2 regions of the Sphingomonas astragali genome follow, and region 2 is predicted to be linked to the other one. Evidence: riboswitches for the same ligand, from Rfam matches in the RefSeq annotation. Region 2 holds a riboswitch; the other holds the start of a gene.
What was found. A riboswitch is a leader RNA that binds a small molecule or an ion and turns the genes downstream of it on or off. The one in region 2 is predicted to bind cobalamin.
Positions count from the first base shown of each region.

Region 1: it holds a riboswitch for cobalamin, as region 2 does, so the genes downstream of both, metE (5-methyltetrahydropteroyltriglutamate--homocysteine S-methyltransferase) here and ACMGER_RS17930 (TonB-dependent receptor plug domain-containing protein) in region 2, are expected to answer to the same signal.

Region 1 is NZ_JBLFFH010000002.1:1,268,924-1,284,681, reverse strand. It holds gene ACMGER_RS14150 (inositol-3-phosphate synthase) at 1-1,011, opposite strand, end outside; gene ACMGER_RS14145 (CDP-alcohol phosphatidyltransferase family protein) at 1,019-1,798, opposite strand; gene ACMGER_RS14140 (hypothetical protein) at 2,032-2,172, opposite strand; gene ACMGER_RS14135 (phasin family protein) at 2,318-2,647, shown strand; gene modA (molybdate ABC transporter substrate-binding protein) at 2,710-3,459, shown strand; gene modB (molybdate ABC transporter permease subunit) at 3,596-4,273, shown strand; gene ACMGER_RS14120 (ATP-binding cassette domain-containing protein) at 4,263-4,862, shown strand; gene ACMGER_RS14115 (bifunctional helix-turn-helix transcriptional regulator/GNAT family N-acetyltransferase) at 4,917-5,876, shown strand; gene ACMGER_RS14110 (DUF1993 domain-containing protein) at 5,849-6,364, opposite strand; cobalamin riboswitch at 6,469-6,676, shown strand; gene metE (5-methyltetrahydropteroyltriglutamate--homocysteine S-methyltransferase) at 6,783-9,074, shown strand; gene ACMGER_RS14100 (SDR family oxidoreductase) at 9,118-9,870, shown strand; gene ACMGER_RS14095 (PepSY-associated TM helix domain-containing protein) at 9,864-10,952, opposite strand; gene ACMGER_RS14090 (TonB-dependent receptor) at 10,955-13,189, opposite strand; gene rpoC (DNA-directed RNA polymerase subunit beta') at 13,442-15,758, opposite strand, start outside.
Region 2 is NZ_JBLFFH010000003.1:681,824-697,581, reverse strand. It holds gene ACMGER_RS17975 (1,2-dihydroxy-3-keto-5-methylthiopentene dioxygenase) at 1-113, shown strand, start outside; gene mtnC (acireductone synthase) at 119-766, shown strand; gene mtnA (S-methyl-5-thioribose-1-phosphate isomerase) at 763-1,812, shown strand; gene ACMGER_RS17960 (N-acetylmuramic acid 6-phosphate etherase) at 1,937-2,812, opposite strand; gene nagA (N-acetylglucosamine-6-phosphate deacetylase) at 2,873-4,024, shown strand; gene ACMGER_RS17950 (glucosamine kinase nucleotide-binding domain-containing protein) at 4,148-5,011, opposite strand; gene ACMGER_RS17945 (ABC transporter ATP-binding protein) at 5,014-5,784, opposite strand; gene ACMGER_RS17940 (FecCD family ABC transporter permease) at 5,781-6,755, opposite strand; gene ACMGER_RS17935 (ABC transporter substrate-binding protein) at 6,752-7,576, opposite strand; gene ACMGER_RS17930 (TonB-dependent receptor plug domain-containing protein) at 7,836-9,680, opposite strand; cobalamin riboswitch at 9,824-10,011, opposite strand; gene maiA (maleylacetoacetate isomerase) at 10,031-10,663, opposite strand; gene ACMGER_RS17920 (efflux RND transporter periplasmic adaptor subunit) at 10,803-12,044, shown strand; gene ACMGER_RS17915 (efflux RND transporter permease subunit) at 12,057-15,284, shown strand; gene ACMGER_RS17910 (efflux transporter outer membrane subunit) at 15,281-15,758, shown strand, end outside.

The DNA.
Region 1 (15,758 bases), on a different contig from region 2:
GGCCGACGCGGCGTCGATCGGGCCGGCCAGGCCGCGATCCTTCGCCAGTTTGGCGCAGCGGATCATGTCGATCGCGACGCCCGCGGAGTTCGGGCTGTCCTCCACCGAGAGGCGCAGCTCGAGGTTCATCGGCACCCCGCCGAACATCGAGCCCTCCATGCGCAGGAAGCAGACCTTGTTGTCGTTCTGCCACGGGACGTAGTCCGACGGGCCGATGTGGACGTTCTCGTCCTCCAGCCGTTCGGCCGCCACCGACTGCACCGCTTCGGTCTTGGAGATCTTCTTCGAGGCGAGCCGGCGGTGGTTGGCCATGTTGAGGAAGTCGGTGTTGCCGCCGGTATTGAGCTGGTAGGTCCGTTCCAGCTTGACGCCGCGCTTGGCGAACAGGTCGGTCAGCACGCGGTGGACGATCGTCGCCCCCAGCTGCGCCTTGATGTCGTCGCCGATGATCGGCACCCCGGCCCTGGTGAAGCGGTCGGCCCATTCCGGGTTGCTGGCGATGAACACGGGGATGTTGTTGACGAACGCCACGCCCGCCTCGAGCGCGCACTCGGCATAGAATTCGCTCGCCGCCTGCGATCCCACCGGCAGATAGTTCATCAGCACGTCGGTCTTGGTCGCGCGGAGCAGCGCGACGACCTCGTCCTTGGTCGGCTCCCTCGCGTCGGAGACGAGGAAGGTGCGATCGTCGGCATAATCGGCCATGTGGTCGGCGACGCCGTCCAGGATTCGCCCCATCTGCACCGTGGTGCCCGTAGGCTCGATCGATTCGCAGAAGATCGCTGTGCAGTTCGGCTTGGCGAAGATCGCCTCGGCGACATCCCTGCCCACCTTGCGCCGGTCGACGTCCCACGCCGCGACAACCTGGATGTCGCTCGGCTGATATCCGCCCAGGTCCCAGTGCATCAGCCCGACCGTATCGTTTGCACCGTCGCGGTAATGGGAGAGGCCCTGGACGAGGGAGCTGGCGCAGTTGCCGACGCCGACCACGGCGATGTTGATGTTCGTCATTACTTCGTCACGTCCTTTGAGGGGGTAAGGGGTCAGATCGGGATCGATGCTCACGCATTGCGCTCGTGCTTCGAATCAGGCGCATCTCGACAACGCGGTGCCAGGCCAGCCCGGCGACGAGGATCGCGGTGAGGGGTCCGAGCTCGAACCACCAGAACAGCCGCGGATCGCCTGCCACGCAGGCGAGAAAGATCGCACATACGCGCACATTGGCCGACAGCAGGCTCATCAGCCGCATCGGCCTGGCGGCTTGGGTGCCGTAAGCTTCGGCAAGCCGCTCCGGGTCATTCTGGCGCCGCATGGTTTCATCGAACGGAGCGGCGAGGCGGTCCAGCGTTCCTGCGACCTGGTCGTAGAACCTTACGAACGGATTGTCGCTCGGCGCCGGCGTGACAGCTGCGACGCCCCTGCAACGGCGGTGGAACCGCGCGCGCTCGCTTTCATAGAGGTTGGACTGCACCGCATGTGCCGCTCCCGCCGCACAGGCCAGCGCCCATCCTTCCGACGTTCCGATCGACAGTGCCAGAACGACGTAGATCAGTACGAAGACGCCATGGTCGCACAGGCCGTCGAGCGCGCGCCCCAGCGGGCTGGCGGTGCCCGTCGCGCGGGCGATCATCCCGTCCAGCCCGTCTGCGATCAGCCAGCCGACCGACAGCAACAGCCCGACGAACGCGAACGGCTGCACGTCCCAGTTCGCATAGGCAAGCGCCGCCAGCGCGCCGAGCAACAGTCCGCCCACGGACACCGCGTTGGCCGGGATCCCGCGCGCGATGAACCACGGCAAGAGGAGGCGACCTGCGGGGTGTATGATCCAGAGGTTCGTCGGATCCTCGATCCGGCGATCCCGCGACCGGTCCGGCGGAGGAGCTGTCATCGGAATGTCACGTACCGCGCCACGTGCCTGTTCAGCAAGCGATTTGCAGCGGAACCGTCTATTGTGGCCTATCCGCTTGTCGCATTCTGGGTCGGATCGGGACGACGGAGGCGTCTTTGCGCAAACGCGCGCTCGCGCGCTGGCTAGTCGATCCGCCAGCTTGCCAGCGATCCGGCCATGGATTGCAGCCAGTCAAGCACGACATGGACATGATGCCCGTTGCCGAACAGCAGATCGGACACGGTGGCAAGGACGACGGCGGCGATGACGATCAGCAGCTTCATCGGCATGATCCCTCTCGACCCCGCAGGATCGCGCAAAATGCTCACCGGACGGTAAATGGCGCGCCGGACGGGAACCCGGACGCCCTTCCGAGCGTCTCGCGGTGCGAGCGCCGCGGACAGGACGGCGCCAACCGCAGGAGCTTCCATGGCAGACGAGACGAAGACGGCAGGCGGCAGCGCCGCCGATATGGCGCAGAATGCGGCCGAGCGCTTCCAGGCGGCGGGCAGCGCCATGGCCGACCACGGCCAGCAGCTCGGCATCAAGATGCTCGACCAGGCCGAGGCGAACACGCGCGAAGCCTTCGCGGCGATGCGCGCAGCGGCCGGCGCCAAGGACGTCGGCGAGGTGATGCGCATCCAGAGCGACTATCTGCGCGACCAGGGCGGCCGCGCGGTGACCCAGGCGCGCGAGATCGGCGAGATGATCGCCAGTTTCGGCCGCGCGACGATCGGGGGCTTCACCGGCAAGGAATAGCGCCGACTGGCGCTCGGCGGCGGAGGCGTTAGGAAGGTCCGGTCACCGCCGGAGCCTGCGCCTTGCGCCTTGTGCTTGCATGTCTGTCGCTGCTGCTGGTCGGCGCCGCGCCTGGGCCGCGCGCGCCGCTCGTGCTCGCCGCCGCCAGCCTGCAGGAATCGATGAGCGCGGCCGCGGACGCCTGGGCGCGATCTGGCCATGCGCGGCCGACCATCTCCTTCGCGGCGTCCTCCGCGCTGGCACGGCAGGCGGTGGCCGGGGCGCCGGCGGACCTGTTCGTCTCCGCCGACCAGGAATGGATGGACACCCTTCAGCAGCGCGGGCTGCTGGTGCCGGGGAGCCGGGCGGACTTCCTGGGCAACCGGCTGGTGCTGGTGGCGCCGCGATCGAGCCGGGCGGCGGTGCGGCTGGGTCCGGGCGTCGATCTCGCGGGAGCGTTGGGGCGGGGACGGCTGGCGATGGCCGATCCCGATGCGGTGCCGGCGGGCCGGTACGGCAAGGCGGCGCTGATGCGGCTCGGCGCCTGGCGCGGGGTCGAGGGCAGGGTGGCGCGCGCGGAGAACGTCCGCGCCGCGCTGGCGCTGGTCGAGCGCGGCGCCGCGGCGATGGGGGTGGTCTACGCGACCGACGCCGCCGCCTCGCGTGCGGTGCGGGTGGTGGCGGTGTTCCCGGCGGCCAGCCATCCGCCGATCCGCTATCCGATCGCGCTGCTCCGGTCGTCGCGGAGCCCGGATGCGCGGGCGTTCCGGGCGTTCCTGCTGTCGGCGCGGGGGAAGGCGATCTTCGCGCGCTACGGGTTCGCGGCGCGGTGAGGCTTCGCATGGATCTTAAGCCCCTCCCCTTCAGGGGAGGGGTTGGGGTGGGGGCTCGCCCCAAGCGACAGAGCCTGCCGCACTCCCCCACCCCCAACCCCTCCCCTGAAGGGGAGGGGCTTAGAACGGACCAGCCTTGATCCTCTCCGCGCAGGAATGGGGCATCGTCCTCCTCTCGCTCGAGGTCGGCATCGTCGCGATGCTGGGCCTGCTGCCGATCGCCTTCGCGCTCGCCTGGCTGCTCGCCCGCGCGCGCTTTCCCGGCAAGATCCTCCTCGACGCGCTGGTCCACCTGCCGCTGGTGCTGCCGCCGGTGGTGACCGGCTGGTGGCTGTTGCTGCTGTTCGCGCCCGCTGGACCGTTCGGCTTCCTCTCCGAGCACGTCCTGTTCCGCTGGACCGGCGCGGCGATCGCGGCCGGAGTGATGGCGCTGCCGCTGATGGTGCGCGCGATCCGCCTGTCGATCGAGGCGGTCGACCGGCGGCTCGAGGATGCCGCGCGCACGCTCGGCGCCGGCCGCTGGCGGGTGTTCCGCACCGTCACGCTGCCGCTCAGCGTGCCGGGCGTGCTCGCCGGCACCGTGCTCGGCTTCGCCCGCGCGCTCGGCGAGTTCGGGGCGACCATCACCTTCGTCTCCAACGTTCCCGGCGAGACCGAGACGCTGCCGCTCGCGATCTACGCCGCGCTGCAGGTGCCGGGGCAGGATGCCACGGTGTGGCGGCTGGCGGCGGTGTCGGTCGCGATCTCGCTGGTCGCCCTGGTCGCCTCGGAGCTGCTGGCCCGCCGCGCGGGGAGGGGCGCCCATGCGCTTTGACATCGCCGTCCGCAAGCGCTTCGCCGATGCCGAGGTCGCCGCCGCCTTCGCCAGCGACGCGGCGCTGACGGTGCTGTTCGGCCCGTCGGGGGCGGGCAAGAGCAGCGTGCTCAACATGATCGCCGGCCTGGTGCGGCCGGACGAAGGCTGGGTGCGGATCGACGGCGCCACGCTATTCGATGCCGCGACCGACGTGCCCGCCGAAGCGCGCCGCGTCGGCTATGTCTTCCAGGAGCCGCGCCTGTTCCCGCACATGCGGGTGCGCGACAATCTCCTCTACGGCCGTCCGCACGACCGGCGGCTGGGGAACGAGATCGATTTCCTCGGCATCGGCCATCTGCTCGACCGCTGGCCCGCGACCCTCTCCGGCGGTGAGGCCAAGCGGGTCGCGATCGGCCGCGCGCTGCTGCGCGACCCCGCCGTGCTGTTGCTCGACGAGCCGCTCGCCTCGCTCGACCGTGCCCGGCGCGAGGAAGTGATGCAGGTGATCGAGCGCCTGCGCGACGAGGTGCGCCTGCCGATCCTGCTCGTGACGCACGACCATGCCGAGGCCGAGCGGCTGGGCGGACGGATCGTGGAGATCGGATAGCGATCTTGCCAATTATATAACAAGTTATATAACTTCGCATCGAAGGACGGTGCGATGAACGACATATTGACCGGCGGCTATCTCTTCCTCGGCAGCCGGCTGAAGCGGCTCGGCGAGCGGATGCAGGCGGACGTGCTGCGAATCGTCGAGGCCGAAGGGCTGCCGATCCAACCGGCGCAATATCCGCTGCTCGCCGCGATCGAGCGGGACGGGCCGATCACCGTCGGGGAGATCGCGGCGGCGATGGGGGTGAGCCAGCCCGGCGTCACGCGCAACCTGGCGAAGCTGGTCGAGACCGGGCTGGTCGAGACGGTCGACGGCGGACGTGACGCGCGCCGGCGGGCGGTCGCGCTGACCGAAGCTGGACGCGCGGCGATGGCGCGGTCGAAGGCGACGGTGTGGCCGCGGGTCGAGGCCGCCGCCGCCGAGCTGGCCGCAGGCGGAGCCGGGCCGCTGCTCGCCCAGCTCGACGCGATCGAGGCGTCGCTTGCCGAAACGCCGCTTCACCGGCGCTCCGTGGCGGCGTCGGGCCTGACGATCCGCGGCTGGGCGCCCGAGCTCGCGCGCGATTTCCACGACATCAACCTCGAATGGGTCGCGGCGATGTACGAGGTCGAGGACACCGACCGCGAGACGCTCGAGCATCCGGAGGAGATCATCGTCGCCCCGGGCGGCGACATATTGTTCGTCGAGGATCGGGAGCTCGGCATCATCGGCACCTGCGCGCTCAGGAAGAGCGGCGACGGCGCGTTCGAGCTGACCAAGATGGGCGTGCGCGAGGCGGCGCGCGGCCGCAAGGCCGGCGAGTTCCTGCTCCGCGCCGTGATCCGACGCGCGCGAGAGCTCGGCGCGACGACGCTCTACCTGCTCTCCAACCGCAAGTCGGCGGCGGCGATCCACCTCTACGAGAAGGTCGGTTTCATCCACGACGCCGAAATCATGGCCCGCTACGGCGCGCGCTATGCCCGGTGCGACGTCGCGATGCGTTACGCGGGCGAAGCAGCCCCGAGATAGTCGAGCTTGCCCAGCGGCACGCCCTTCATGCGGAGGAGCGCATAGGCGGTGGTCACATGGAAATAGAAGTTCGGCAGCAGGAAACCCTGCACATAGCTGAGGCCTGTGAAGGGGACGTTGCCGTGCGGCGTCTGCAGGACCACCTCGGCGGCCTCCTTGCCGTCGATCGCCGAGCGCGGCACCGACTTGATGAAGTCGACGGTCTTGGCGATCCGCGCCTGCAGCTCGGCGAAGCTCGCCTCGTCGTCGGCCATCGAAACATTCTCGACCCCGCCGATGCGCACCAGCGCCAGCTTGGCGGTGTCGCTCGCACGCTGCACCTGCCCGGACAGCGGCGCCATGTCCGGAAACAGCCGCGCCTCGATCAGCTCGCCATGCGCCATGCCCTGCTCGTCGGCCCAGGTCCGGCCCTTGTCGAGAAACGCCGCCATCGCCGCGAAGCCGCGCAGCAGGGCCGGAACGGTGAGATCATAAAGTTCGGTTGCCATGCGAGCGCAACTAGGATGCCGCACCACCGCTGTCGAGAGGATGCTAAAGAGATAACGATATAAAGATATCTTTATATCTATCTTGACGTCCCGGTCCCGATCGGCGACATTCCTATCGTCGAGGTTCTCCGCCCTAGGACGGAGCTAAGACGGGAAGCCGGTGCGGGCCGTGTGCCCAATTCCGGCGCTGCCCCCGCAACTGTGAGCGGCGAGCGGCGGCCGACACGCGTCACTGGAGCGGCAAGCTCCGGGAAGGCCAGGCCGACGTGACGACCCGCGAGCCAGGAGACCTGCCTCGGCGCGATAACGTCCACCGGCGGGGTGCCCGGTCGGTCGCTGGCATGTCGCGGCCGGGATGGCTCGTCCGCGCGCGCCCGTGTCCGTCCGGTCGCCCCGCTTTCATCGGGGTATGAAGACAATGACCGTCACCGTCGCCACGCTCGGCTTCCCGCGCATCGGGCCCCGGCGTGAGCTCAAGTTCGCGCTGGAGGCATTCTGGTCGGGCCAGTCGTCCGAAGGCGAGCTTCTCGAATCCGCCGCGGCGCTCCGCGCCGCCGCCTGGGTCCGGCAGAAATCGCTCGGCGCCGACTGGCTGCCGTCGAACGACTTCTCGCTCTATGACCATGTCCTCGACACCAGCGTGATGCTGGGGGCGATCCCCGAGCGCTACGGCGCCGCGCCCGGCCCGGTCGATCTCGCCACCTATTTCGCAATGGCGCGCGGCTCGGGCGAGGGGGAGGGCTGCGGCCACGGCCATGGCGGCCGCACCGCGCTCGAAATGACCAAATGGTTCGACACCAACTACCACTATATGGTCCCCGAGCTCGCGGCCGGACAGCAGTTCGCGCTCGCCTCGACCAAGCCGATCGACGCGTATCGCGAGGCCAAGGCGCTCGGCTATGAGACGCGGCCGGTGCTGCTCGGCCCCGTCACCTGGCTGACGCTCGCCAAGGGCCGCGACGTCGATCCCTTCGACTTCCTCGATCAGACGCTTGCCATCTACGTGACCGTGCTGGAACAGCTCGCCGCGGCGGGCGCCCGATGGGTGCAGATCGACGAGCCCTGCCTCGTGCTCGACCTCACCGAACGCCAGCGCACCGCGCTCACCCGAACCTATGCGCGCCTGGCGCGGGTCGGCATCGACGTCATGCTCGCCACCTATTTCGGCGGCCTGGAGGACAATCTTGCGCTCGCGGCCAACCTGCCGGTCGCGGGCCTCCACATCGACCTCGTTCGCGCGCCCGATCAGCTCGATGCGGTGTTGGCCAAGGCGCCGAAGACGCTGCTGCTCTCGCTCGGCGTGATCGACGGCCGCAATGTCTGGCGCGCCGACCTCGCCGCGCTGCTCGACCGGCTCGAACCGATCGCCGCCGCGCGCGACTTGGTCCTCGCGCCGTCCTGCTCGCTGCTCCACACTCCGGTCGACCTCGCGCTGGAGACCAGGCTCGACCCGGAGGTCGCGCAATGGCTCGCCTTCGCGGTGCAGAAGGTCGAGGAGCTGGCGATCCTCAAGACCGCGCTCAATGAGGGCCGGGCCAGCGTCGCCGGCGCGCTGGCGGCCGCCACCAATGCCGCCGCCAACCGCCGCACCTCGCCGCGTATCCACGACCCGGCCGTGGCGGCGCGCGTCGCTGCGGTCACGCCCGACATGCGCGAGCGCCGCTCCGGCCATGCCCAGCGGATCGCGGCACAGGCGGCGGTGCTGGGGTTGCCGCGCTTCCCGACCACCACCATCGGTTCCTTCCCGCAGACTCCCGAGGTCCGCCGCGCCCGCGCCGAACGCAACCGCGGCACGCTCGACGCCGCCGCCTATGAGCAGTTCCTGCGCGAGGAGACCGAGCGCACCGTGCGCTGGCAGGAGGAGGTCGGGCTCGACATGCTCGTCCACGGCGAGTTCGAGCGCAACGACATGGTGCAGTATTTCGGCGAGCAGCTCGCCGGCTTCGCCTTCACCGCGGGCGGCTGGGTGCAGAGCTACGGATCGCGCTGCGTGCGGCCGCCGATCCTCTATGGCGACGTGTCGCGGCCGCGGCCGATGACGGTCGAGTGGTGGCGCTACGCCCAGGGCCTGACGGACCGGCCGATGAAGGGGATGCTGACCGGCCCCGTCACCATCCTCAACTGGTCGTTCGTCCGCGACGACCAGCCGCGCGAGGCATCATGCCGCCAGATCGCGCTGGCGATCCGCGATGAGGTGCTCGACCTGGAGGCGGCCGGCGCCAAGGCGATCCAGATCGACGAGGCGGCGCTGCGTGAGGGCCTGCCGCTTCGCCGCCGCGACTGGCCGCACTATCTCGGCTGGGCGGTCGACTGCTTCCGCCTCGCCGCGGCCGGAGTGCGCGACGAGACGCAGATCCATACCCACATGTGCTATTCGGAGTTCAACGACATCCTGCCGTCGATCGGCGCGATGGACGCCGACGTGATCTCGATCGAGACCGCGCGCTCGCGGATGGAGCTGCTGGAGGGCTTCGCCGACTACCGCTACCCGAACGCGATCGGGCCGGGCGTCTACGACATCCACTCGCATCGCGTGCCGACGGTGGAGGAGATGGTCGCGCTGATGCGCCTGGCCAAAGCGCACCTCGCGCCCGAGCAGCTCTGGGTGAACCCGGACTGCGGCCTCAAGACCCGCAAGTGGAAGGAGGTGCGGCCGGCGATCGCCGCGATGGTAGCGGCGGCACGGCAACTGCGGGCAGAGGTCTGCTGACCGCCGGTGCGGAACGCCCTCCGCGGGCAGTCGTTGTCGCGCGATGATCGATCTGTCGCGGCTGACGGGCAAGCGCGTGCTGGTCACCGGCGGCGCCGGCGGGGTCGGCCGCGCGGTCGCCGAGCGCATGGTCGCGGCCGGCGCGCGCGTGCTTCTCACCGACCGCGACGAGGTCCCGCTGCGCGCGCTGGTCGCGGAGATCGGCGCGCAGAGCGGCAGCGGCACGATCGAGGGCGCCACCGCCGACCTCGCCAACCCGACCGGCGTCGCCCGGCTGTTCGACCGCGCCGACGCGTGGCTCGGCGGCCTCGACATCCTCGTCGCCTGCGCCGGCGTCGGTTCGGGCCCGCTGATGGAGATGGACGACGCCGGCTGGCGCTACGTCATCGAAAGCAACCTCTTGAGCTACGTCGCCTGCACCCGCGCCGCGATCGAGCGCATCCGCGCGGGCGGCAGCAGCGAGGGCATGGTGATCCTGGTCGGCTCGATCAGCGTCCACATCAAGGCGGTGGGCGAGAGCGTCTACAATGCGGCGAAGGGCGGCGTCGCCTCCTTCGCCGAGACGCTGCGCAAGGAGATGATTCCCGAGCGCATCCGCGTCACGTTGATCGAGCCGGGCGCGATCGCTTCGGCCATGCAGTCCTATCCGCCCGAGGCACGCGAGCGGCAGGTGGCGGAGCACCGGATGCTGCCGCCGGCCGAGGTCGCCGACGCCATCCTGTACGCCGCGACCCGGCCGCCGGGCATCGACGTGGTGACGCTGCGCATCGAGCCGCTGGTCCAGAAGATCTACTGAACGGCGGCCGCTACCCGCCGTTTCGGTCCGGCGCGCCGCCGCCTGAACCAGAAGCTCCACACCGCGAGGCTGCCGAGCATCGCCATCGCGAGGCCGGAGCAGGTCATCACCAGGCGATAGGCGAGCCCGCCGACCTTTGCCGCATGGAGCGGATAGGCGGCGTTGAACACCTGCGCGCCCCGCGGCAGCGCCAGCGCGTCGCGCGCGCCTAGCAGCCGGCCGGTGGCGGCGTCGAACCACAGGGTCGTGCGGCCGTTGGGGAGCCACTCGGCGGCGCGGCGCATCCTGAGGCTGATCGGCTCGCCGGGCTTGCGCGGCAGAGCGAGGATGCGGAAGTCGGCATCGGGGAAGCGCGCGTGCGCCGTCGCAAGCATCGCCGCCCAGTCCAGGCGCATCGCCAGCGGTCCGCCCGCGAGCCTGGGCGGCGTCATCGCGGCTCTCGCCTCGGCGGGCGGGGAGAAAGGCGCCATCACGATCGCGGCGACCGGCTTGAAGATCATCATCGTGCCCGTCACCGCCGACAACAACAGCAGCGGCGCCATGACGATGCCGAGGTCGCGGTGCTGCATCACGATCGCCGGCCGGCTCATCCGCCTGGGCCACAGCCGGAAGGCGAAGGTGCGCCGCGTGCGCCACCACAGGATCGCGCCGGTGAGGACGAACAGCATCGCGCAGAGGCCGGCGACGCCGATCACCGTCTCGCCGAGGTCGCCGGTGAACAGATGGTGGTGGAGATCGAACAGCCACAACTCGGGCCGCTCCCACTGGCTCGCCCAGTAGGTGACGATCCCGCCGGTCTGATCGGCATAGGCTCCGGCACCGCCATGGAGGCGGAGCTGGTGGAGACCGAAGCGGTCGCTCGCATAGACGATGCCCTGCGCGCCATGGCCGTCGCCGATCAGCCGCGCGGTCGCGGCGGCGAGGGCGGCGGGATCGCGGTTCAGCGCGTCGCCGGCATGGGGCAGCGTCCAGCCGAGCCAGTCGTCCTCATGGACCAGGATCGCGCCGGTCAATCCCATCATGGCGAGGATGAGCCCGACCAGTCCGCCGGTCCAGCGGTGGAGCAGGTCGAGCCACCGCATCGTCAGAAACGATAGTCCCAACCGAGCGTCAGCGTGCGTCCGCGCCCGGCGAAATAGCTGAGATTGTCGGTCGGCAGTCGGGTGTCGCTGCTGTAGTCGATATATTGCAGGTTGAAGAGATTCTGCGCGCTGAGCCGGATCGCGCCGAGGCGGCCGGCGTCGTAGCGCACCGTCGCGTCGGTCAGCGTGTAGCCGCCGAAATCGTTGCGCGGATCGCGGACCAGGCCCTTGAACGTCCGGGACAGGTAGAACTGGGTCTGGATCAGCCCGGAGAACCGGCCCCGCACGTAGCTCGCCGTCAGGTTGAGCCGGTCCGGGGAGATGTTGGTGCCGTCGAGATCGGTGTCGACCCGGCCGTCGGCGTCGCTGTCGTAGCGCCCGTCGAGATGCGCATAGCCGATCCCCAGCCGCGCCCCCTCGACCGGCAGGCGGATACCGAGGTTGAGCTCGATCCCCTGGATCTCCACGCGCTGGCGCTGCACGTCGAAGATGCCGCCCGGATTGGCGATCAGCAGCTGCCCCTTGTCGCTCGACGACCAGAAATAGGTCACGCTGCCGTCGAGCGGCCCGCGCTTCACCTCGACGCCGATCTCGCGGTTGTTCGAGACGATCGGGCTGATGTCGAGATAGTTGTCGAGATCGACGCCGGCGGTCCTGACCGCCCGGGTGATGCGGCCGACGTCCGGCGCGGTGAAGCCCTCGGCATAGCTCGCATAGGCGCGGACGCCCTCCAGCGGCTCGACGATCGCGCCGCCGTTGATCAGCAGGTCCTGGAACCTGGGCTTGCCGCCGGCGACGGCGACGCCGCCATAGGTCGACGGACCGCACGGCCTGCCCGCCGGCAGCGTGGGCGTGCAGGCGACGAAGGTGGTCGACGCGAGCGTGTGATAGTCGTCGACCTTGATCTCGACGTTCTCCCACCGTGCCCCGCCGGCCAGCCGCACCAGGCCGCCGAACAGCTTGAGGTTGGCCTGGCCGAACGGCGCCAGGCTGCGGAAGTCGGTCGGCGGCACCCACACGCGGTCGGTGGCGATCAGCCGCTGCTCGGTCTTGTCCCACAAGGCATCGAAGCCGAGCGTCACCGTCAGCGCCTCGAAGCCGGGAACGGCGCGTTCGTAGCTGATCTTGGCGCCGAATTTGCGCGAGCGGTTCTGCGACTGATCGAACAGCGTGCCGACCGGTGCGATCGCCGGATCCTGGAAGGTCGCGATCGGCGCGACCTCGCCGCCGAAGGTGTCGCGGCTGCGGTTGAAGAACACCTGGCTGACGAAATTGCCGCCCCACAGCGCGGTGTCGGTGATCGACAGCGCGATGCTCTCGGTCCGGCTCGCGGCGGGATCGCCCGGCGCATCGCCGCGGACGGCGCTGGTCGGCACGCCGGTCGCCCGGTTGCCGGGGATGGCGAGATAATCGCCGTCGCCCTTCAATTCGAACCGGCTGGCGATCAGGTCGATCCGCCCGGTCTCGCCGAGCCGGTATCCGAACCGCCCGAACAGCGAGAGCGCGCGCGAATCGAGCGTCTCGCCCTGGGTCGAGTTGACCCCGATCCGCCGGCCGTCGCCGTCGTAATAGGCGCCGCGCGTCTCATAGGCGGCGCCGACGCTCGCGTCGAACCGGCCGGCCCTATACTGCACCAGCCCCGCCGCCTTGCCGCCGAAGCCGTCGTCCTGGAACCCTTCGCTCGCGGTGCCCTGCAGCAGCGCGCGGCCGCTAAATCCTTCGGTCCTGGGCGCGCCGACCGTCACCTGGTTGACGATGCCGCCGGTGCCGCCGATCCCCTGCAGCGCGTTGGAGCCGTAGATCAGCTCGACCCGGTCGACGAAGAAGCCGTCGATGGTGAAGCCGTCGCGGCTGCCGTCGCGCAGCGGCGTCGACTGCGGGATGCCGTTGATCGCATAGAGCGGCGATCGCCCGCGCAGCGATTCCCCGGCGCCCGACAGTTTCTGGCGGGTCGGGGAGAAGGACGGGGTGAGGTTCGCCACCGCGTCGGTGACGGAGCCCGAGATCGCAATCTGCTGATCGAGCGCGGTCTTGTCGATGATGTCGATGGTGAGCGGCAGCGCGTTCGCCGGCAGCGCGGTGCGCGCGGCCGTGACGACGATCTCGCTGTCGCGATCCTCACTCGCCCGATCGTCCGGCCACTCGGCGGGATCGGTCGCGCGATCCTGCGCGCAGACAGGATGGAGCGGCGCGAGCAGCGCCACGAACGGCAACGACCAAAGCGAACGACGAACCATCTAAGCCCTCCCAGCGCGGGCGCGGCTAGCAGGACGATTGAGCGAATGCAAATCAATCGCATTAGTCGCCTGTCCCTCTCCCGGGGGAGAGGGAAGGAGCGCCGGAGGCGCGGGAGGGTGAGGGTGACTGCGGCCAGCGAGGGCACCTTCACCCTCCCACGCCTACGGGAGAGGAGCGTGGAAGCAGAAAAGCCGCCGCCCGGCATCCCGGACGGCGGCTTCCCTGTCTTTTGCGGCCGAAGCCGAGAACGCTTACGAGTTCAGATACTCGCCCGCGTCCTCGTCGGTGCCGTGACCCGACGGCGTCACCGACGCGAGCGGATCGTCACCGGTGCCGCCCGCCGAGCGCGCGTCGCGGGCGAGCTCCGCCGCGTGCTCCTGCGCCGCACTTTCCGGGGCGATCAGCGTCGCCTGGAGCGCCCGCTGCTGCGCGCGGAGCGCCGCATCGCGGCTGGTCGCCGCCACGCGCAGGCGGTTCATGCCGGCACCGGTGCCCGCCGGGATCAGGCGGCCGACGATCACGTTCTCCTTGAGCCCGTTCAGCGAGTCGACCTTGCCCTGCACCGAAGCCTCGGTGAGCACGCGGGTCGTCTCCTGGAACGACGCGGCCGAGATGAACGACCGGGTCTGCAGCGACGCCTTGGTGATGCCGAGCAGCACCGGCTTGCCCTGCGCCGGCTGCTGGCCGGGCTGGAGCTTGGCGTTGTGCTCGTCCATCTCGTCGCGGTCGACCTGCTCGCCGGCGAGCAGGGTGGTGTCGCCGCCGTCGGTGATCTCGACCTTCTGCAGCATCTGGCGAACGATCACCTCGATGTGCTTGTCGTTGATCTTCACGCCCTGGAGGCGATAGACCTCCTGGATCTCCGACACGAGATATTCCGCGAGCGGCTCGATGCCGAGCACCTCGAGGATGTCGTGCGGATCGGGGCTGCCGCCGATCAGATTGTCGCCGCGCTTGACGTAGTCGCCTTCCTGGACGTCGATCACCTTCGACTTGGGCACCAGATACTCGACCACCTCGCCGCCGTCGTCCGGCTGGATGCCGATCTTGCGCTTGGCCTTATAGTCCTTGCCGAACACGACCCGGCCGGAGACCTTGGCGATGATCGCATTCTCCTTGGGCTTGCGCGCCTCGAACAGCTCGGCGACGCGCGGCAGACCGCCGGTGATGTCGCGGGTCTTGGCCGATTCACGGGCGACACGGGCGAGCACGTCGCCCGCCTGCACCGTGGCCCCGTCCTCGACCGACAGCACCGCGCCCGGCGCCAGCATGTAGCGCGCGGTCTCGCCCGACCCGCCGTCGAGCAGGGTGAGGCGGGGACGCAGGTCCTCCTTCGAGCGGGCCGAGGCGCGGAACTCGGTCACCACGCGCTGCGTGATGCCGGTGGCCTCGTCGGCCTGCTCCGATACCGTCTTGCCCTCGATGAGGTCCTGATACTTCACCGTGCCGCCGGTCTCGGTGATCACCGGCATGGTGAACGGGTCCCACTCGGCCATGCGGTCGCCCTTGGAGACGATATGGCCGTCGTCGAACATCAGGTAGGCGCCGTAGGGGATCTTGTGCACGGCGAGCTCGCGCCCGTCCATGTCCACGATCGCCAGCTCGCCCGAGCGGCTCAGCACCACGCGGCGGCCGCGCTGGTCCTCGATCACGCGCAGGTCGCGGAACTGGACGGTGCCGTCGGCCGGCGCCTCCAGGTTCGACTGCTCGTTGAGCTGCGCGGCGCCGCCGATGTGGAAAGTCCGCATCGTCAGCTGCGTGCCCGGCTCGCCGATCGACTGCGCCGCGATCACGCCGACCGCCTCGCCGATGTTGACCGGGGTGCCGCGGGCGAGATCGCGCCCGTAGCACTTGGCGCACACGCCGAACTGGGCCTCGCAGACCAGCGGCGAGCGGATCTTCATCGACTGGATGCCGATCGCCTCGATCGCCGCGACCGCGGCCTCGTCGAGCAGCGTGCCCGCGGGGATCGCGACCTCGTTGGTCTTGGGATCGACCACGTCCTCCGCCGTGGTGCGGCCGAGGATGCGCTCGCCCAGCGACGCGATGGTCGAGCCGCCCTGCACGATCGCCTTCATCTCCAGCGCGCGCTCGGTACCGCAATCCTCCTCCATGACGACGCAATCCTGCGACACGTCGACGAGGCGGCGGGTGAGGTAGCCCGAGTTGGCGGTCTTGAGCGCCGTGTCCGCGAGACCCTTGCGGGCGCCGTGGGTCGAGTTGAAGTATTCGAGGACGGTCAGGCCTTCCTTGAAGTTCGAGATGATCGGCGTCTCGATGATCTCGCCCGACGGCTTGGCCATCAGGCCGCGCATACCGGCGAGCTGCTTGATCTGCGCCTGCGAGCCGCGGGCGCCCGAGTGGGCCATCATGTAGATCGAGTTGATCGGCAGCTCACGGCCATCCTCGCCGCGCTTCACCGCCTTGATCTCGTCCATCATCGCGGCCGCCACCTGGTCGCCGCAGCGGCTCCAGGCGTCGATCACCTTGTTGTACTTCTCCTGCTGCGTGATCAGGCCGTCCTGATACTGCTGCTCGAAGTCCTTCACCTGCTCGCGGGTCTCGTCG
Region 2 (15,758 bases):
CGCCGCGCTTCGCCGCGATCCGGCTGTTCATCAATCCCGACGGCTGGGTGGCGCAGATGACCGGCGACGACATCGCCAGCCATTTCCCGCGCCACGAGTCGGTAGCGGCCTGACCTCGGTGCCTCGCCTCCCCCGCGCCGTGCTCCTCGACGTCGAGGGCACGACCAGCAGCATCGCCTTCGTCGCCGACATGCTGTTCCCCTACGCCCGCGCGCATCTCGCCGACTTCGTCGCGCACCATCCGGCAGAGACGGCGCCATTGCTGGACGAGGTGCGGACCGAGACCCCGGACGAGGACCCGGTCGCCACCCTGCTCCGCTGGATCGACGAGGATCGCAAGGCGACGCCGCTCAAGACGTTGCAGGGGATGATCTGGGCGCAGGGCTATGCCGACGGCACGCTCAAAGGCCATGTCTATCCCGACACGGTCGCGGCGCTGCGGCGCTGGCGCGAGGCCGGCATCGCGGTGCACATCTACTCGTCGGGCTCGGTCACCGCGCAGAAGCAGCTGTTCGCGCACAGCATCGCCGGCGACCTCACGCCGTTGCTGTCCGGCCATTTCGACACGCACGTCGGCGCCAAGCGCGAGCCCGGATCCTATCGCGCGATCGCCGACGCGCTGGGCCTGGCGCCGGAGGACATATTGTTCGTCTCCGACGTCGCGGCCGAGACCGATGCGGCGCGGGAGGCCGGCCTAGCCGCGCTGCTGATCGACCGCGACGGCGACGGCGGTGACGTCGCCAGCCTGGCCGAGGTGCTGCCATGATCCTGGAAGGCCGCCCCACCCGCTCGATCACGCGCACCGCCGACGGGCGCGGCGCGCGCATCCTCGACCAGCGGTTGCTGCCGTGGGAGATCCGCTGGGTGGAGCTGCGCAGCGCCGACGAAGCCGCGCGCGCGATCCGCGAAATGTGGACCCGCGGCGCCCCGATGATCGGCGCCACCGCCGCCTATGGCTTGGCGATGGCGCTGGCGGAGGACGCGAGCGACGCCGTGCTCGACGCCGCCCATGCGATGCTGCTCGCCACGCGGCCGACCGCGGTCAACCTGCGCTGGGCGCTCGACCAAGTGGCGGAAGCGGTGCGCCCGCTCCCGCCGGCAGCCCGTGCCGAGGCCGCCTTCGCCCGCGCCGACGCGATCTGTGACGAGGACGCCGCGCTGTGCCGCGCGATCGGCGAGCATGGGCTGGAGCTCGTGAAAGCGCTGCACGCCCGCCGTCCCGACCGGCCGCTCAACGTCCTCACCCACTGCAACGCCGGCTGGCTGGCGACGGTCGACTACGGCACCGCCACCGCGCCGATCTACCTCGCGCACGATGCCGGCCTCCCGCTCCACGTCTGGGTCGACGAGACGCGGCCGCGCAACCAGGGCGCGCTGCTCACCGCCTTCGAGCTCGCCAACCACGGCGTGCCGCACAGCGTGATCGCCGACAATGCCGGCGGGCTGCTGATGATGCGCGGCCAGGTCGACGCGGTGATCGTCGGTACCGACCGCGTCACCGCCAACGGCGACGTGTGCAACAAGATCGGCACCTATCTGAAGGCGCTGGCGGCGCACGACAACGGCGTGCCCTTCTACGTCGCGCTGCCCTACACCACCTTCGATCCCGCGACCCCGAGCGGCGACGCGGTGCCGATCGAGGAGCGCGACGGCGACGAGCTGGCGCTGCTCACCGGCCCCGGCGGCGACGGCGCGCCCGCCACGGTGCGCGTCACCGCCTCGCCGACGCGCAACCCGGCGTTCGACATCACGCCCGCCCGCCTGGTTACCGGCTACATCACCGAACGCGGCGTGCTCGACCGCATCGGCTAGGACGGATCGACATTTGGGATTGCAGGTCTTCCGTAGCCCGGCTCCCAGCCGTCGCCCCGGACTTGTGCCGGGGTGACGGCTGGAACGGTTGAGATGTCGGTCGTCCCCTCGGCGTCGATCGATCCTAACCCCCGATCGCACCGCGCAGGTCGCCCTGATGACGGCGCAGGAGCTCCGCCGCCGCCGCCGCATCCATCCCGCGCGCGATCAGGATCGCGCAGGCGATATCGTTGTCCGCCTCCGCCAGCGCGGCGGCCGCCCGATCCTCCGCGACCCCCGCCGCCTCCCGCACGATCGCGTTGGCGCGCGTCTCGAGCTTCGCATTCGACACGCGCATGTTGACCATCAGTCCGCGATAGACGCGCCCCAGCCGCAGCATGATCGCGGTCGAGAGGAGGTTGAGCGCCACCTTCTGCGCCGTCCCCGCCTTCATCCGCGTCGAGCCGGCGACCAGCTCGCTGCCGGTATCGGCCAGGATCGGATGCTCGGCGGCGGCGAGCAGCGGCGTGCCCGCGTTGTTGGCGACGCCGATCGTGAGCGCGCCGGCGCGACGCGCCGCCTCGATCACCGAAATCGTATATGATGTTCGCCCGCTGGCCGCGACGCCAATAACGACGTCGCTCCGCCCGATCCCCGCCGTGGCAACTTCGGTGTAACCTTGTTGCGCGTTGTCCTCGGCGCCTTCGACACTTCGCGCGAGCGCGGCCATGCCGCCAGCGAGCAGGAACACCAGCCGCTCGCCCGGCCAGCTATAGGTCGGCGTCAGCTCCACCCCGTCCTGCACCGCGACCCGGCCGGAGGTGCCCGCCCCGGCATAGATCAGCCGTCCCTCGTCGCGGAGCCGCGCCGCCGCCGCCTCGGCCGCGGCGGCGATGGCGCCGGTCTGGCTCTTGAGCGCAGCGACGGCGGCGAGCTGCCCTTCCAGCATGGCCTCCACGGCGGTTGCGGTCGGCCAGCGGTCGAGGTCGACATAGCGCGGGTCTGCGGTCTCGGTGGGCATGGGGCCGGACCCTAATGCCGAAACTGGCCAGTGCCCAGCATCGGCCCTATGACGGCGGCGATGACCACCACCGCGATCCTCGGCGCGCGCGTGCTCTCGCCCCACGGCGAGCCATGCCCCCGCGGATTGCTGATCGAGCGCGGGCGCATCCGCCGCCTGCTCGCCGCCGGCGCGCGGCCGGAGGCGGACCGGACGGTCGAGCTCGACGGCGGCTGGCTCCTCCCCGGCTTCGTCGATACACAGGTCAACGGCGGCGGCGGCGTGCTGTTCAACGACACGCCGACCGTCGAGGGCATCGCCGCGATCGCCGCCGCGCATCGCCGGTTCGGCACCACCGGCCTGCTGCCGACGCTGATCAGCGACGGCCTGGAGGTGGTCGACCGCGCGATCGCGGCGGTGGACCAGGCGATCGCCGCGGGTGTGCCGGGCGTGCTCGGCATCCATGTCGAGGGGCCGTTCCTCAACCCCGAGAAGCACGGCATCCATGATCCCGGCAAGTTCCGCATCCTTGACGACGAGGCGCTGGCGCTCCTCACCCGGCCGGGCCGCGGCGCGCGGCTGCTGACCCTGGCACCCGAGCTGGCGCCGCCCGGAGCGATCCGCGCGCTGACCGCGGCGGGCGTGATCGTCTCGGCCGGGCACAGCATGGCGAGCCATGCCGAGGCGCGCATCGCGCTCGACGAGGGGCTGGCGGGTTTCACCCATCTGTTCAACGCGATGACCCAGCTCGGCAGCCGCGAGCCGGGCATGGTCGGCGCCGCGCTCGACGATCGTGCGAGCATGTTCGGGCTGATCGTCGACGGCCATCACGTCGCCCCGGCGACGCTGCGCATCGCGCTCGCCGGGCGTGGGCTCGACCGAGCGATGCTGGTCACCGACGCGATGCCGCCGGCCGGCACCGACATGACCCGCTTCACGCTGATGGGGCGGGAGATCGTCGTGGACGACGGCACGTTGCGCGCGGAAGACGGCACGCTGGCAGGGGCAGCGCTGACCATGGCCGACGCGGTCCGCAACGCGACCGCGATGCTGGGGCTGGATATCGGCGAGGCGTCGCGGCTGGCGAGCGCCAATCCAGCGCGCTTCCTTCGCCTCGACCGCGAGACGGGGGCGATCGCCCCGGGCCTGCGCGCCGACTTGGTCCATCTCGATGAGGACCTGCGCATGACCCGCACCTGGATCGCCGGCGAGATGTCCGACGTGGGAGAATAACCTCACCGTCACCCCGGCGGAGGCCGGGGTCCACCGTGCCGCTCGCACTGGACAAGAGCTCAATCGAAAAGCCTCCGCCTGGTGGACCCCGGCCTCCGCCGGGGTGACGGCGGGCAGTTGCGGTCAGACTCTCCGAAACCCCGCCAGATGCAGCGCCCCGTCGAGCGGATCGCCGAGCGGCTCCGACAACCGCGCCACCGTCCGCGAACGCAGCCAAGGCTTCATCCGCGACGCCAGGCCGCCGACCAGCGCGCAGCGCGGCGCGCCGCGCTCGAAGATCGTCTCGATGAACCGCTCGATATGCTGCGCGGCATCCTCGACGATCGAGCGGGCGATCGCGTCGTTGGCCTCGGCATAGTCCATCACCAGCGGCGCGAAGGCTGCATAGTCGCGCGGGGTCGCCTGATCCATCCATGCGATCGCCCGCGCGGTCTCGTGGTCGAAACGCGCGGTGACGGCGCTGCTGAGCGGCGTCGGCCTGGTGCGCCCGTCCAGCGCGCGCAACGCGTGCCGCATCGCGCTGAGGCCGAGCGCGGCGCCGCTGCCCTCGTCTGAGATCGGGAAGCCGTAGCCGCCGATCGCGAAATTCTTCCCCTCGAAGCGGATCTGGGCGATGCTGCCGGTGCCGATCACCAGCGTCGCGCCGTCCCCACCCATATGCGCACCGATGTTGGCGATGACGGCGTCGGTCTCGAAATGCATCGAGGCGAAGGGCCAGGCGATCGCGGCCAGCGCATCCCGCGCGCCCGGATGCGACAGCCCGGCGATGCCCATGCCGGCGGCGATCGTCGCCACGTCTTCGCCGCCGAGCCCGGCCATCGCGATCGCCTGACCGGCGGCATCCATCAGCGTCGCCTGCAACCGCTCCATGCCGATGCGCGCATTGGCCGGCCCGGTCTCGCCGGTGCCCAGGATCGTGCCGCTCGCGTCGATCAGCCGGCTGCGGCAATGGCTGCCGCCTGCGTCGATCCCCAGGAAATAGGCCATGCTCACTCCCGGTTGATACGCCTATCCGGCGGCGACACTCCATCGACGATCACGTCCGGACCGTCGATCCGGGCCGCGACACCGTAGATACCGGCAATCTGCTCCACCGTCATCGTCTCCGCGACGCCCCCGCTCGCGACGATACGGCCGTGCTTCATCCACACGAGCCGGTCGGCATAGCGCGCCGCCAGCGGGAGGTCGTGGAGCACCGCGAGCGCCCCGCCGCCCCGCTCGACGAAATCGCGCAGCAGGCCGAGCACGCGATGCTGGTGACGCGGATCGAGCGAGGCGACCGGCTCGTCCGCGACGATCAGCGGCGCCTCCGCCGCCAGCGCGCGGGCGAGATGGACGCGGGCGAGCTCGCCGCCCGACAGCGTGTCGGCAGCACGGTCGGCGAGCGGCCGGAGGTCGCAGGCGGCAAGCGCGTGCGCCACGGCCGTCCGATCGGCCTCGCCGAGGCGCGCCGGTGCCGCGCCATGAGCGAAGCGGCCGAGCGCGACGACGTCGCGCACCTTCGCCGGCCAGGCGAGCGGCCGGGCCTGGGGAAGATAGGAGACACGGCGCGCCCGCTCGGCCGCCGCGAGCCGGCGGGGGTCGTCGCCCCCGATCGTCACGCGCCCCCTGTCGGCATGGAGCAGCCCGAGCGCCATCCGGAGCAGCGTCGTCTTGCCGGCGCCGTTGGGGCCGAGCAGCACCACCAGCTCGCCGGGCGCGAGCGTGAAGGACGCATCCTCGACGATGCCGCTGCGGGTCAGGCCCTCGGCGGCGATCATGCGCCGCGTCTCCGCGCCGCGATCAGCACGAACAAGGGCGCGCCGACCAGCGCCGCGACCACGCCGAGGCGCAGCTCGTTGGCCGTCGGGATCAGCCGCACGCCGATGTCGGCGAGCACCAGGAACAGCCCGGCGAGCAGCGCCGAAGGCACCAGGCTGCGCGCCGGATCATGGCCGACCCAGGGCCGCACCAGATGCGGCGCGACGATGCCGACGAAGCCGATCGCCCCGGCGATCGCGATCGAGCCGCCGGTGAGCAGCCCCGCGCCCAGCACCACCGCGATCCGCTGGCGTCGGAGGTCGAGGCCGATGCCGGCAGCGGCTTCCTCGCCGAGCATCAGCGCGGAGAGGCCGCGGCGGCTCGCGAGCAGGATCGCCCCGCCCAGCGCCAGGAACGGCGCCGCCGCGCCGATCTCGTCGAAGCTGCGGTTGGCGACCGATCCCAGCGTCCAATTGACCATGTCGGTCAGGGTGAAGGGATTGGGCGCGAGGTTGAGCAGCAGCGCCATCACCGAGCCGGCGAAGCTCGACAGGCCGACGCCGACCAGGATCAGCGTCGTCACCGAGCTGGTCCGGAGCGCCACGCCGGCGATCAGCGCGGTCGCCGCCAGCGCGCCGAGGATCGAGGCGAGCGGCAGCGCGAACAGCCAGGCGCCGGCGAGGCCGTAGTAGAGCGCCACCGTCGCGGTCAGCGCCGCCGAGGCCGAGACGCCGAGCACGCCGGGCTCGGCGAGCGGATTGCGGAGCAGCCCTTGCAGCGCCGCCCCGCTCATCCCGAGCGCGGCCCCCGCCAACAGGGCCGCGAGCGCACGCGGCAGGCGGATCGCCCAGACGACAAGGCGGTCGCCCACGTCGCCTCCTCCCATCAGCGCTGCGAGCAGGCGCGGCGCGGGCAGCGGCACCGAGCCGAGAAAACACGCGGCCACCAGCGCGACGAGGCAGGCCAGCGCGAGGAGCAGGACGAGCCTCATCGCGTAGCCGCCTTCGCCATCACCTCGACCGCGTCGAGCACGAACCAGCCGCCGCACGCCGTCGATGCACCGGAGAGGTTCGCCGTGGACCGCCTGGCGAGACGGCGCACCAGCGGATGACCGGCCGCGCTCCACGGATCGGGCCGCTTCCAGCGCGTGTCGAGGAAGGCACTGGCGACCACGTCCGGCGTGTCATAGGCGAGCCGTTCGAGCGGGATCGTGCCCCATCCCGGCGCGGTCTGGAAATTGCGGAGGCCGGCCGCGGCGAACATCGCATCGATCATCGTTCCCGGCCCCGCCGTCACCCCGCCCGGCGTGAGGTAGAGTGCGCTCCGCCCGCTCCCGCCGCGCCGGAGCGCCGCTAGGCGGGCGTCGAAGCTGCGCGCCATCGCCTCGCCCCTCGCCCGCTCGCCGAGGCCGGCGGCGGTCTCGACCAGCACCCGCCGCACGCCGGCGAGGTCGTCGGCATAGCCGAGCTGGAGCACCTGCACGCCGGCGCGCGCGAACATCGCCTCCGCATTGGGCCCGCCGCCATAGCTGCGCACGACGAGATCGGGCTTCAGCAGCAGCACGTCCTCCGCCGACGGCCGCACCTGCCGCACGCCCTTCGCCGCGTCGCGCATGTAGGAGAACTCGGCGGCGGCGTCCGGCGACACCGCCAGGATGCGCCCGCGCGGCAGCAGGCGGAGGACGTACTGGTCGGCGCAATAATCGAGGCTCACCACCCGCATCGGCCGCGCCGGCGCCACCGCCGCCGGCGGCGCGGCGGCGCAGCCGGCGGTCAGCATCGCGAGCAGGATCGCCTTAGGTCGGATCCACATCCCGATACCTCGCGCGACCGTCGCAAAAGTGAAGGGAGTCGCGCTGCATTCGTTCACTTTGCTCCACTTATCCCCGCGGCTGCGCCACGGCAGCCGCAGATGGATCCAAGCAAGGCAAATCCTATTAGGAAAGCGGTTTCTTCCGGGCCGGATCGAAACGACACGTGCTCCTGCGAAGGCAGGAGCCCAGGCCGCGAGCCGAGCTGCATGTGTCACAGGGCTCCTGCCTTCGCAGGAGCACGAAGCTCGCGGCCAGCCTTCATAGCTTCAACCGCACGCCCCCATAGGCCGCGCGACCATAGGTGCCGTAGCCCGCCACGGTCTGGTACCGCTCGTCGAACAGGTTATCGACCCGGCCGTAGATCGAGAAGCGATCGCCGATCGGCATCTCCGCACGGATGCCGGCGATGGCATAGCCGTCGAGCCGCACCCGGTTGGCGGCATCGTCGAAGCTGTCGCCCGCCACCAGCAAGGTCGCGCCGGCCGACAGGCCGAACGGCAGGCGATAGTCGGCGCTCACGCTCCACTGGTCGCGGGGGCGCCGCTGGAGGTCGAGCCCGTCGAAGCCCGCCGAACGGTTGAGCGGCTCCATCCAGGTGTAGTTGGCGCTGAAGCTGAGATCGTCGACCGGCCGCACCGTCAGCCCCGCCTCGACGCCCTGCACATGGGTGCGGTCGATGTTGCCGTAGCAGAAGCAGCCCATGTCGAAATTGATGCGGTTGCGGATGCTGCGGTCGAAATAGGTCGCGCCGAAGCGCAGCCGCCCGTCGAGCAGCGCCTGCTCGACGCCGATGTCCCAGCTCTTCGCGGTCTCGGGCCGGAGGTTCTCGTCGCCGAACGAGCTGAACCGCTCATAGAGCGACGGCGCGCGGAAGCCCTCGGCATAGCTCGCGCGGATGGTGGTGCGCGTCTTCAGCGCCAGCGCGGCGTTGGCGCTGAAGCTGGTGTGATTGCCAAAGGTGTCGCTGTCGTCGTTGCGGACGCCGCCGGTCACGGTCAGCACATCGATCGAGCGCACGATCAGTTCGCCGTAGACGCTGGTCAGCCCCGCCGACTTGCGCAGCGTGCCGTCATAGAAGCGGCTGTCCTCATGCTCGGCCCCGAACACCGCGCGGACCTGCTCGACGATGGTGAAGTCGCCCTGATATTCGTAGCGCTCGCTGCGGCCTCGCGCGAAGAAGCTCGGGTCCGAGCCGAGGGTCGGATCGAAATTGTCGCGGTTCACGTCGGCGATGGTGAAGGCGATCCGGTTCCTGAACCGCCCGCCGGCGAGGTCGGCATGGAGCCCGGCATAGCCGTAGATCTCCTGCGCCTTGGAATATTCGGGCGTGTCGGCCAGCGTGAAGGCCGGCGGCGGGAAGCCGTCGAGGTCGGTGCGGCTGTCGGCATAATAGCCGCGCAGGTCGAGGCCGATGCCGGGCACGATCTCGACGCCGATCCGGCCGGTCGCGCCGAACTGGCGATAGCCGTCGCGCTCGCTGCCGTCCGCCGCCGCGGAGATGCCATCGGTGCGCAGGTAGCCGGCGGTGAGCGATCCGGAGAGCGCGCCGCTTCGTCCGGAGACGCCGCCGCTCGTGAACACGCTGTCGGCATAGCCGTATTCGGCATTGGCGCGCGCCTGGAGCCCCTCGCCGGGCTGCTCGGTGATGACATTGACGACGCCGCCGATCGCCTGGCTGCCCCACGGCACCGAGTCCGGCCCGCGCACCACCTCGACCCGGGCGACTGAGCTTGACAGCAGGTTGGCGAAGTCGAACGCGCCGGCCGGCGACGAGGGGTCGTTGACGCGCACGCCGTCGATCACGACCAGGGTGTGCTCGCTCGCGGCGCCGCGGATGGCGACGCTGGTGAGCGTGCCGACGCCGCCGCTGCGCGTCACCTGCACGCCGGGGGTGGTGGCGAGCAGGTCGGCGATGGAGACGGTCTGGCGGCGCTCGACCTCGTCGCGGGTGATGACGGTGACGGCCTGGCCGGTCTGGTCGGCCGGCTGCGCGGCACGCGCGGAGGTGACAATGATGTCGTCGCCCTGGTCGGATACGTCCTGGGCATGGGCGGGCAGCGCCAGCGCGGCGGCCCCGGCCAGGAACAATGCGGATCGGATCATTCGAACTTCCCTCGCCCGCCCGGCGTCGACTTGGGGCGAGCAGCAACGACATTTCCGGCCCGCCCGGCTGAAGGGCGCGACGATGGCCATCGGCTGTCGTTACGAGGGGAAACCTCCCCATGCCCGCGGCTGGACCCGGCCCGGCACGAACGACGCGATGGCAGGTTTCCTGGCTCGCCGATCGTCACTTCCGGCCGTCTTCCCGGAGGCAGGACGCCTCCAGTGACATGATTGACCGTGAGCTCCCGGCTTACAGTTGCGGGCACAGCGCCGGATTTGCACCGGCTTCCCTCTTCGCCGGTCGCCCGGCACCATCTGATGCGCGGATTAGGGTTGTTGCGGTTGCGAAGTCAATCGGCGTCGGGCTGGCGCTCCGGCTCGGCCTCGACGAAGGCTGGGAGCGCGCGGGCGCTGGCGACCGCAGCGGCGAGCCGCGGCCAGGATGAGGTGTCGAGCCTGTAGCGCTCGGCATTGTACCACTGCGGCACCAGCAGGATGTCGGCGAGCCCGACCGCATCGCCGAACGCGAAGCGCCCGCCGTGGCGGGCGACCATCACCTCAAGCGCCTCGAACCCCGCCGCCATCCAGCGCTGCATCCAGGCGGCCACGGCGTGGCCGTCGGCGCCGAACTCGGAGCGCAGGGCATTGACGATGCGCAGGTTGTTGACCGGATGGATGTCCGCCGCGACCGCGAGCGCCATCGCCCGTACGACCGCGCGATCGTCGGGATCGGCGGGCAGGAACGGCGGCGTGGGATGCGTCTCGTCGAGCCATTCCAGGATCGCCAGGCTCTGGACGAAGACGCGGTCGCCCACCTCCAGCGCGGGCACCAGTCCCTGCGGCGATTTCGCGACATAGTCCGGCGCCGCCTGTGCGCCCGACCGCAGGTCGTGGGTGACCTGCTCATAGGCGAGCCCCTTGAGATTCAGGCCGATTCGCGCGCGATACGCCGCCGAGGACCGCCAATAGCCATGCAGGATCATCGTCGTCTCCGAGCCGCTTGCGACATTTTGCTACATTATTCCCATTGCCACGTATGACGGGATGGGCGAACGCGCCCGGACGATCCCCTGTTGCGTTGCGAAAAACCCGTCGCGCGATCGCCCGAACGATGAGGTGTTAATGAGTTTGAGCGCTTCCTCCAACGGCTTCCGGAACGGCAGGATGGCGTGGCGTGCGGGTGTCACGGCGGCGGCGCTGATGCTGGGCGCCTGCGGTGGCGGCGATGCCGCGCAGCAGAAGGGCGGAGGCGGCCGCGGGGGCAATGCCGGCGGGCCGGCGACGGTCGGCTATGTGGTGGTGCAGCCGACCTCGGTGCCAGTGACCACCGAGCTCGCCGCTCGCACCGCCGCGTTCGAGACGTCGGAGGTTCGTCCGCAGGTCTCGGGCATCATCCAGAAGCGGCTGTTCACCGAAGGCGGCATCGTCCGCGCCGGCCAGACGCTCTACCAGATCGATCCCAGCATCTATCAGGCGACCGCCAACCAGGCGCGCGCCAATCTCTCCGCCGCCGCCGCGCAGCTCGAGGCCGCGCGCATCCGCGCCGACCGCTACAAGCCGCTCGCCGCCGCCGAGGCGGTGAGCAAGCAGGACTATACCGACGCCCTCGCCCAGGCGCGCCAGGCGCAGGCCTCGGTCGCACAGAACCGGGCCGCGCTCGAATCGGCGCAGGTGAGCCTGAGGTTCACGCGCGTCCCCGCCCCCATCACCGGCCGCATCGGCCGCAGCCTCGCCACCGTGGGCGCGCTGGTCACCAGCAACCAGGCCGATCCGCTCGCGGTGATCCAGCGGCTCGACCCGATGTTCGTCGACATCCAGCAGTCGAGCACCGACCTGCTGACGCTGCGCCGCTCGCTCGCTTCGGGCAGCATCGTGCCGACCAGCGCGCAGGTGCGGCTCAAGCTCGAGGACGGCACCGAGTATGGTCACACCGGCACCGTGCAGTTCTCCGAGGTGACGGTCGATCAGGGCACCGGCACGGTGACGTTGCGCGCGACCTTCCCCAACCCCGACGGGCTGCTGCTGCCGGGCATGTTCGTCCGCGCGGTGTTCGCCCAGGGGATCAACAACAATGCCTTCCTGGTGCCGCAGGCAGCGGTGACCCGCGATCCGAAGGGCAATGCCGCCGTCTATGTCGTGGGCCCTGACAACAAGGCGGTGCAACGTCAGGTGACGACACCCCGCACCCAGGGCGCCTTCTGGGTCGTGACCGGCGGCCTCCAGGCTGGCGACAAGGTGATCACCCAGGGCATCGCGCGCCTCCGGCCCAACGCCGACATCAGGCCGGTGCCGGCGAGCAGCCCGCAGAGCATCACGCAGCAGCGGCAGGGTCAGGGCGACGCCGCCGCACCCAAGGGCCGCTGAGGCAGCCGGCCGATGATCTCGCGCATCTTCATCGATCGCCCGATCTTCGCATGGGTGATCGCGATCATCATCATGCTGTGCGGCGTCGGCGCGATCTTCTCGCTCCCGATCGCGCAATATCCCGACGTCGCGCCGCCTCAGGTCAACGTGCGCGCGAACTTCCCCGGCGCCTCGGCGGAAACGCTGGAGAACAGCGTGACGCAGGTGATCGAGCAGCAGCTCACCGGCATCGACGGGCTGCTCTATTTCACCTCGACATCCTCCTCGCGCGGGCAGGTGACGATCTCCGCCACGTTCGAGAAGGGCACCGATCCGGACATCGCCCAGGTCCAGGTGCAGAACAAGGTGCAGCAGGCGCTGTCCCGCCTGCCGCAGCAGGTGCAGCAGCAGGGCGTCACGGTCACCAAGTCGAACCCGGACTTCCTGATGATCGTATCGGTCTACGACGAGACCGACACGCGCACCAACGGCGACGTTTCCGACTGGCTGGTCTCCAACATGGAGGAGCCGCTGGGCCGCATCCCCGGCGTCGGCGATTCCAATGTGTTCGGATCGCAATATGCGATGCGGATCTGGCTCGATCCCAACAAGCTCGCGAGCTTCCAGCTCATGCCGGGCGACGTCGTCACCGCGATCCAGAACCAGAACACCGAGGTCGCGGCGGGCGAGGTCGGCGGTCAGCCGATGCCGAACACGCAGATGCTGAACGCGACCGTCACCGCGCGTTCGCGCCTGCAGACGCCGCAGCAGTTCAGGGACATCATCCTCAAGACCCAGCCGAGCGGCGCCGCGGTGCGGCTCAGCGACGTCGCCCGCGTCGAGCTGGGGCAGGAGAACTATACCGCGTTGACCCGCGTCAACGGTCATCCCGGCGCCGGCATCGCCATCAATCTCGCCCCCGGCGCCGACGCGCTCGAGACCGCCGAGCTCGTCAAGCAATATGTCGAGCAGCAGTCGAAGCGCTTCCCGGCCGGCTTCAAATACGCCTTCCCCTACGACACCACCGACTTCATCAAACTGTCGATCGACGAGGTGGTGAAGACACTGTTCGAGGCGATCGTCCTCGTCGTCCTCGTCATGTTCGTGTTCCTGCAGAGCTGGCGCGCGGTGCTGGTGCCGGCGGTCGCGGTGCCGATCGTGCTGCTCGGCACCTTCGCGATCTTCGCCATCGCCGGCTTCTCGATCAACACGCTCACCCTGTTCGGGCTGGTGCTCGCGATCGGCCTGCTCGTCGACGACGCCATCGTCGTGGTCGAGAACGTCGAGCGTCTGATGGAAGAGAATCCGGACATGACGCCGCGCGAGGCGACGATCGAGTCGATGAACCAGATCACGGTCGCGCTGTTCGCGATCGCGCTGGTGCTGTCGGCGGTGTTCCTGCCGATGGCATTCTTCGGCGGCTCGACCGGCGTGATCTACCGCCAGTTCTCGGTGACCTTGGTATCGGCGATGGCGCTGTCGGTGCTGGTCGCGATCGTGCTGAGCCCGGCGCTCACCTCCCACGTCCTCAAACAGAAGAACCATGGCGGCGGAGACGACGGCTGGTTCGCGCGGCGCTTCCCCTTCGTCGGCCGCACGCTGCGCGGCGCGGCGGACCGCTTCAATCGCGGATTCGAATGGACCGTCGAGCATTATCTGCGCTCGGTCCGCACGGTTGTCGACCGCAAATGGCTGTTCCTGCTGATCTATGTCGTCGTCTGCGCCTTGCTGGTGGTGATGTTCTTCCGCCTGCCGACCGGCTTCCTGCCGACCGAGGACCAGGGCGGGGCGCAGATCCAGTTCCGGCTCCCCGCCGGCGCCACCCGCGGCCGCACCTTCGAGGTGCAGCAGGCGATCGAGAAATATTTCTTCGCGAACGAAGCGAACAACACGCGCGTCCTGTTCACCGTCAGCGGTGGTGGCGGTGGCGGTGCGAGCGGGCAGAACACCGGCCAGGGCTTCCTCGCGCTCAAGCATTGGGACGAGCGCAAGGGGCCGCAGAACAGCGCCGACGCGATCACCCAGCGCGCCTCGCAGGCGCTCTCCGGGCTGCGCGACGCCCAGGTGTTCGCGCTGGTGCCGCCGGCGATCCGCGGCCTCGGCCAGTCGAACGGCTTCACGATGGAGCTGCAGAACTCGGGCGGCCTCACCCGCGAGCAGTTCGCCGCCGCGCGCGACCGGCTGCTCAACATGGCGGAAACCGACCCGGCGCTGCGGGCGGTACGCCTCACCGAGCTGCCCGACATCGCCACGCTCAAGATCGACATCGACCAGGCCAAGCTCTCCGCGCTCGGGCTCAACGAAGCCGACGTCAACAACACTCTGTCGACCGCCTGGGGCGGCCGCTACGTCAACGACTTCATCGACCGCGGCCGCGTGAAGCGCGTATACGTGCAGGGCGACGCGCCGTTCCGTGCCGCGCCAGAGGACATCTCCAAATGGTTCGTACGCGGATCGAACGGGCAGATGGCGCCCTTCTCCTCCTTCGCGCGCATCTCCTGGTCGCAGGCGCCGACGACGCTGTCTCGCTTCTCCGGCACCTCCTCGTTCGAGTTCCAGGGCCAGTCCGCGCCCGGACACAGCTCGGGCCAGGCGATGGAGCGGATGGAGCAGCTCGCCGCGCAGATCCCCGGCACCTCGGTCGCCTGGGCGGGCCTATCCTACCAGGAGCGGCTGTCGTCGGGGCAGGCGCCGATCCTCTACGCCCTGTCGCTGCTGGTCGTGTTCCTGTGCCTCGCCGCGCTCTACGAGAGCTGGTCGGTGCCGATCGCGGTGCTGCTGGTGATCCCGCTCGGGCTGGTCGGCGCGGTGTTCGCGGTGACGCTGCGGAGCCTGGAGAACGACGTGTTCCTCCAGATCGGCCTGCTGACGACGATGGGCCTCGCCTCCAAGAACGCGATCCTGATGATCGAGTTCGCCGAGGCCGCCGAGAGGAAAGGCGCACGTGTGATGGATGCAGCGCTGGAGGCCGCCCGCATCCGTCTGCGCCCGATCCTGATGACCAGCTTCTCGTTCATCTTCGGCGTGCTGCCGCTGGCGATCTCGACCGGTGCGGGCGCCAACGGCCGCATCGCGATCGGCACCTCGGTGATCGGTGGCATGATCACCGCGACGATCCTCGCGATCTTCTACATCCCGCTGTTCTTCGTGCTGGTGCGCCGCAGCGTCCGCGACGGGCTCGCGCGCCTCCGGGGCAAACCGACTGGCTACCAGGGGCCGCCGCACCGCGACGACGAGGAAGGGGAGCCGAGGCCGGCATGATCCGCCCGATCCTTCCCGTCGTTTCGCTGATCGCGCTCGCAGCCTGCTCTATGACGCCGGAATATGAGCGGCCGGCGGCGCCGGTGCCCTCGTCCTGGCCGGTGGGCGACGCCTACCTCCGCCAGAACGAGGCGGGGCTGCCCAGCATCACCTATCGCGACATCTTCCGCGATCCTCGCCTCCAGGCGCTGGTCGGGCAGGCGCTCGCCAACAACCGCGACCTGCGCATCGCCGCCGCCAATATCGCGGCCGCACGCGGCGCCTATCGTTCGCAGCGGAGCGCGCTGTTCCCGACGATCGGCACCGGGGCGAGCGCGGGCGCGAGCAAGGGCGGCACGAACGTCCAGAACGTCGGCAACGACGTGCGCGAGAGCTATTCGGCCGACGTCGGCATCACCGCCTTCGAGGTCGACCTGTTCGGCCGCGTCCGCTCGCAGAGCCGCGCGGCGCTGGAGGATTATTTCGCGACCGAGG